2 regions of the Salinicoccus sp. ID82-1 genome follow, and region 1 is predicted to be linked to the other one. Evidence: predicted binding sites of a transcription regulator. Region 1 holds the regulator's gene; the other holds the start of a gene.
The links. Region 1 encodes CtsR, which represses protease genes until heat stress. Its sites were predicted from a motif close to ATGGTCAATAAAGGTCAAACA; they were not measured.

Region 1 (3,429 bases):
TGAATCTACAGATTTCAAGCTATCCATGTCACGGAAGGATCTTGCCTCGTTCCTTGGAACCACACCTGAAACGATCAGCCGGAAACTTGCCAAGTTCGAAGATGCGGGATGGATTGAACAAGAAGATCACCGTGTGATCCGTATTTTGAATCAGGAGGCTCTATTGACTGCCGATGATTAATAGGACGGATGGAAATTATAATCCGTAAATAAAAAAGACAGACCCGCGGGCCTGTCTTTTATTCTTACTCTGTAATTGTTATGCGAAGAAACCGACAACCGCTGCTGTCAGAACGCTGACAAGGGAAGCACCGTAGACAAGCTTCAGACCGAAGCGCGCAACTTTATCGCCGCTTTCATTATGCAGACCTTTGACGGAGCCCGCAATGATACCGATACTTGAGAAGTTCGCAAATGATACCAGGAATACGGAAACCATCGCCTGGGACTTGCGGCTGAACTCTTCTGCAATGGCAGTGTAGTCGAGCATCGCAACGAATTCATTCGTAATCAGCTTGGTTGCCATCAGGGCACCCGCCTGCTGGGCTTCAGACCACGGAATACCAATGAGGAATGCGATTGGCATGAAGATGTAGCCGAGAACGTCCTGGAAGGTGATGCTCATGCCAGGGATGAGCAGGAATGCTTCATTCAGAATGGCAATGAGCGCAATGTAACCGATCAGCATTGCTGCAACAGTCAGTGCAACACGCGCACCATCCATGATGTAGTCACCCAGAACCTGGAAGAATGACTTCCCTGCGTCTGGATTATCATCCACGTCTGCAGCGTCTTCAGTCTCCGTCACATCATATGGATTGATGATATGTACAATGACATATGTACCGAACAGGTTGAGTACAATTGCTGTAACCACGTACTGTGGTTCAAGCATCGTCATATATGCGCCGACGATGGACAGTGAAACCGAACTCATCGCCTGTGCAGACAATGTATAGAGACGGTGCTTAGGCAGATGCGGCAGCTGGTTCTTGAGTGAAATGAATACTTCGGACTGGCCAAGAATCATGGAAGCGGCACCGTTATAGGATTCAAGATATCCCATGCCTGTGATCTTGGTCAACAGGAAGCCAAGTCCGCGGATGATGAATGGCAAAATCTTTGTGAACTGCAGGATGCCGATCAGAGCGGAAATAACGATGATCGGCAGCAATACGTTAAAGAAGAATACGTCGGCTGCAGAACCGTCGCCAAGTGTTGTCAGGTCACCCATGACGAATGCGACACCTTCAGCTGCAAATCCGAGCAATGCGTTGAAGCCGGTTGCAAGTGCGCCAATCAGTGCTTCACCGGCACCAGTGGAAAGTAGAAGGAAGGCAAGTAGCAACTGGATGGCGAGCAGGATCAGTATGTTCTTCCATTTGCTGAAAGCACGCTTGCGGTCACTGCTGACGATCCACGCCAGGAAGAATGTAAACGCAATCCCGACGATACCCATAAGAATATTCAAATCTGTCACCTCATAATTGATAATTTTTGTACATTATATAATAGACTGTTTCCTTCTGTATATGTAAGATTGATGGAACATCCTGATTAATTATAATGCAAACGGTTACAGAAATAAAGAGCGAATTTGCAAAACATTCCATTTGCCATATTCAATCATAGGATATATAATTATAGTCAAAGAAGGTCAAAAGGGGTGATGAAATGCGCAATATGTCGGATATAATCGAGCAGTACTTGAAACAGCTCATCGAGCAGTCCGGCGGTGAAGTCGTCGAAATCAAGCGTGCGCATATCGCTGAGAAGTTCGACTGTGTCCCCTCACAGCTGAACTATGTAATAAAGACCCGTTTTACTAATGAGCATGGCTACACCGTCGAAAGCAAAAGAGGTGGCGGCGGATACATCCGGATTACGAAAGTCGAAACACATTCCAAATCCGATTATCTGGCACGCCTGAAGCAGCTGATCGGGGACGGCATCTCGCAGCAGAATGCCAATCGCATCGTCCAGTCCCTGATGGAGAACGAAGTGGTGACACGAAAAGAAGCAAAGATCATAGATGCGGTACTGGAAAGGGAGAGCCTCATGCTCGACCTGCCATATCGTGACCGCCTCAGGGCAAATATTCTGACGAGGGTGATCGACGTCATTCTCTACAGTGAGGAGTGAGCGGATGAAGTGCGAATCCTGCAACGAAAGGGAAGCGACGATCCACATATCAAAGGGCAACGGTCTCGAAAAGACGGAAAAGTTCCTTTGTGAGCAGTGCGCCAATGCTTCATTTGAAAATGATTTCAGCTATCCGGATGATACATTCAACATTCAGAAGCTGCTGCAGTCACTGTCCCAGCATCCATCATTGCACCAGGCAAAGCAGCAGCCGAAACAGTGCGAAACATGCGGTTCGACGATCAACACCATCGTCCATATGGGCAAGTTCGGCTGTCCGGACTGCTATGATGCATTCGAAGTACAGGTGCCTGACATCATCAGCCGTGTACAGGCCCACCAGTCGGAACATATCGGCAAAGTACCGATGAAGTCACGGGCGCATCTGCAGACCAAGCGAAAAATAGAAGAGCTGAAGGAAAGATTGGCACAGCTGGTCGAAACTCAGGAATTCGAGGAAGCGGTCATTGTAAGGGATGAAATCAGAGCACTGGAACAGGCAGGTGACAGCAATGGAATATAACCATATCAGCCCATGGATGCAGAATGTAAAAGAGCTGCCTGTCGAGATGTCGACACGGGTCAGGCTGGCCAGAAATATCAGCAATCTGCCTTTTCCCCATATGATGAATGACGAAGCCCATCTTGCACCTGTATTGGATAGATTGGATGGTACACTGACAGGGTACAGACGTATACAGATGGACGCACTTCAGTTTGAGGACAAGGCACTGCTTGTTGAAAAGCATCTGATCAGTCCACTGTTCACAAAGCGGGGACTGCTCAGCTACATCAATGAAGAAGAATCGGTTTCCATCATGATCAATGAGGAAGACCACTTGCGCATTCAGACAATGGGTGTCGGCATGCCCCTGATGTCGCTCTACAGTAAAGCGAATGAAATTGATGATAGAATAGAAGCTGAAGTGAGCTATGCATTCGACGACCAGTATGGTTATCTGACAGCATGTCCGACCAATATCGGTACCGGTCTCAGGGCTTCGGTCATGCTGCATCTGCCGGCCATGACGTTCGGCAGCAGAATTCAGACGCTGGCGGCGAATCTGAGCCGCTTCGGTTTTACATTGAGAGGTATATACGGGGAAGGATCCATTCCGCTCGGCCACATCTACCAGCTTTCCAACCAGCTGACCCTTGGCCAGACGGAAGAAGAAATCATCAGCAACCTAGATGAATTGAAGGAACGGATTGTGGAAGAGGAGATCGAGATGCGCTCACAGTTCAAAAGTGAACATCTGATTGAAGTGAAGGATTCGGTCTACCGTT
Region 2 (3,429 bases), on a different contig from region 1:
CGGACCTTGAAGATGTTCCGGATGTTGTCGCTACAGTGAATGGTGAGGAAATCACCAAGGATGAGTTCGAGCAGGTCTATACAGCACAGTTCCAGCAGGCTGCCATGCAGGCGCAGATGACAGGACAGGAAATGGATCAGGCACAGATGAAACAGCAGATTGCTGAAGGCATGGTCAGCCAGGAACTGCTTAAACAGGAAGCCGAGGACCGTGGCATCGAGGCTACTGATGAAGAGATTGATGCAGCAATCGACGATCTTGTTGAGCGGAATGGTCTCGAATCCAGAGAAGCGCTCTTCACTGCGCTGGAAGAACAGGGACTGACAGAAGAAGAGGCGAGAGCGGAGCTTCAGTCAGGATTGAATCAGGATCAGCTGATTTCTGAAGAAATAGGCGAAATCGAAGTGACCGAGGAAGAACTTCAGACCTTATATGATGATACGGTTCAGCAGCAGGAGGAAGCGGGTTCAGAACAGGAGCTGCCTCCATTCGAAGAGTTGAAACCGGATCTTGAATCACACCTCAAGCAACAGAAGGAAGCGGAAGCAACTCAGAATTATGCTTCAGAACTTCGAGAGAATGCCGACGTTACAATCAACCTGTAATATGTACAAATCCTTTTCAGCTGAACATAGCTGGGAAGGATTTTTACTTTTAATTGCTGAACAAATATGATGGTTGAAAATCCTTGGATGATTTATAATATGGATAATCATAGGAGTCAGAGGAGGAATGGGCATGGCTGCATTTCAAGAGTTTCTGGATAAGATGGATAACATGGAACACAAGGAAAAGCTGGCGGAAGTTCTTGAATGGGTGCATCAGAAGTATCCGGGGCTTGGCACGACAGTCAAATGGAACCAGCCGATGTTTACAGATCATGGTACATTTGTTATTGGATTCAGCATATCGAAAAAGCATTTTGCCATCGCTCCTGAAACGGCGGGTATCAATCACAATAGGAAGCATATTGAAGCGGCAGGATATGATCATACGGAGAACATCATCCGTGTACCTTGGGAAAAGCCTGTAAACTATGGACTGCTCGAAAAACTGATAGAATTCAATATTGAAGATAAAGCGGACTGTACAACATTCTGGAGAAAATAGTCCTCGCAAAGGAAGCCGAAAGGCTTCTTTTTTTGTAAGCCGAAAACTTGAAAGTCAAATAAGGTCAATGTATACTATGAATAGTCAAAGTTAGTCAGTAAATACAGCTTTTTATTTAAAAGACTATATATGAATTATGAGCATCTTTGTTGAAACAGTAATTGAAAGGGTATATAATTTTATTATAGTCAAATATAGTCAAACTTTTAAATAGACGTTATACAATACAAGGAGGAATAATTCATGAAATGTCAAAATTGCGGTATCAATGACGCACATGTCAATCTGGCGATGAATATCAACAACCAGCAGACTGAAGTGCATCTATGTAATGAATGTTTCCATGAAATCAGAAGCCAGATGATGGGCGGAAATGATTTCTTCTCCGGATCTCCTTATGAAAATAATAATGCCAATAATAAATATTTCCAGGGAAATGGAGCAAGCCGGACAGGCACGAAAACGAGACAGAAGCAGAACAGCGGGAAGAATGGCCTGCTGGATCAGCTGGGCAAGAATGTTTCGGATCAGGCCAGAGGCGGCGGCATCGATCCGGTGATCGGTCGCGACAAGGAAATCAAGCGTGTCATCGAGACGCTCAACAGAAGAAATAAGAACAATCCGGTACTGATCGGTGAGCCGGGTGTCGGTAAGACGGCAATCGCGGAAGGCTTGGCCCTCAAGATTGTCGAAGGTGCAGTCCCTGCCAAACTGACGAATAAGGAAATCTATGTGCTGGACGTGGCTTCATTAGTAGCCAATACAACAATGCGCGGACAGTTCGAAGAGCGTATGAAGCAGCTGATTGCTGAACTCCAGGAACGTGAGGATGTCATCCTCTTCATTGATGAAATCCACCAGCTGGTCGGCGCGGGAAGTGCTGAAAGTTCACAGATGGATGCCGGCAACATCCTGAAGCCTGCACTGGCAAGAGGTGAAGTGCAGATCATCGGTGCGACGACACTGAAGGAATACCGTCAGATTGAGAAGGATGCAGCACTGGAACGCCGTCTGCAGCCGATCATCGTCAAGGAGCCGACACTTGAAGAGGCTGAACTGATTCTGCAGGGCATCAAGGATCGTTATGAAAAGTTCCATGAAGTCCGCTACAGCGACGAAGCGATCCATGCATTCGTCAGCCTGTCGGACCGCTATATCCAGGATCGTTTCCTGCCGGATAAGGCAATCGACCTGATGGACGAAGTCGGTTCAAGACTGAATCTCTCCAATGCAGAAGGGGATTCAGCAACCATCCAGCAGCGTCTGACCGAGATTGCACAAGAGAAGGATGCAGCAGCCGAGCGTGAGGATTATGAAAAGGCAGCTAATCTCAAGTATCAGGAAATCCAGCTTGAGAAGCAGCTTGAAAAAGCGAAGGACAAGCAGCAGACACTTGATGTGGATGTTTCCGATATCCAGCTGATTGTGGAAGAGAAGACGGGCATCCCTGTAACGAAGCTGCAGTCGGACGAACAGAAGAAGATGCGTGACCTTGAAGGTCAGCTCGGTGAGAAAGTCATCGGACAGGCAGAAGCGGTCGGCAAAGTGGCAAAGGCCATCCGTCGTAGCCGTGCCGGTCTGAAGTCCAAATACCGTCCGATCGGTTCATTCCTGTTCGTCGGTCCGACAGGTGTCGGTAAGACGGAACTGACCAGAGCGCTTGCAGAAGAGCTCTTTGGTTCCCGCGATGCAATGATCAGACTCGATATGAGCGAGTACATGGAAAAGCATACTGTATCCAAGATCATCGGCTCTCCACCAGGGTATGTTGGACATGAGGAAGCGGGTCAGCTGACCGAGAAAGTCCGTCGCAATCCCTACAGCATCATTCTGCTTGATGAAATAGAGAAAGCACATCCGGATGTCCAGAACATGTTCCTGCAGATCATGGAAGATGGTCATCTGACGGATTCCCACGGACGTACAGTAAGCTTCAAGGATACCGTCATCATCATGACAAGCAACGCTGGTACAGGGGTGAATACTGTGAGTGTCGGTTTCAGTCCCGACAAGCACGAATCGGTGTCCACACTCGACAACTTGAGCGACTACTTCAAGCCGGAGTTCCTCAACCGTTTCGATTCAATCATCAACTTCAACCAGCTGTCTGAAGAGAACCTTATCCAGATCGTCGATCTGATGCTTGCCGATCTCGAGGAGACAGTCGAGGAAAATGAAATCAGCATCTCAATCACTGATGAGGCGAAAAGCGAACTTGCAAGACTTGGCTACGATAAACGCTTTGGTGCAAGACCCCTCCGCAGAGTCATCCAGGACAAGATTGAAGATCAGCTGACAGATCTGATTCTCGAAGAAGAA

Region 2: the regulator CtsR is predicted to act here: its motif matches at 1,295-1,315, upstream of J4760_RS09680 (ATP-dependent Clp protease ATP-binding subunit).

The regions. Positions count from the first base shown of each region.
Region 1 is NZ_JAGFLY010000002.1:62,288-65,716, forward strand. Features, by position in the region: gene J4760_RS05845 (Crp/Fnr family transcriptional regulator) at 1-181, shown strand, start outside; gene J4760_RS05850 (NupC/NupG family nucleoside CNT transporter) at 260-1,471, opposite strand; gene J4760_RS05855 (CtsR family transcriptional regulator) at 1,675-2,142, shown strand; gene J4760_RS05860 (UvrB/UvrC motif-containing protein) at 2,147-2,665, shown strand; gene J4760_RS05865 (protein arginine kinase) at 2,655-3,429, shown strand, end outside.
Region 2 is NZ_JAGFLY010000003.1:370,820-374,248, reverse strand. Features, by position in the region: gene J4760_RS09690 (SurA N-terminal domain-containing protein) at 1-605, shown strand, start outside; gene J4760_RS09685 (iron chaperone) at 739-1,110, shown strand; gene J4760_RS09680 (ATP-dependent Clp protease ATP-binding subunit) at 1,354-3,429, shown strand, end outside.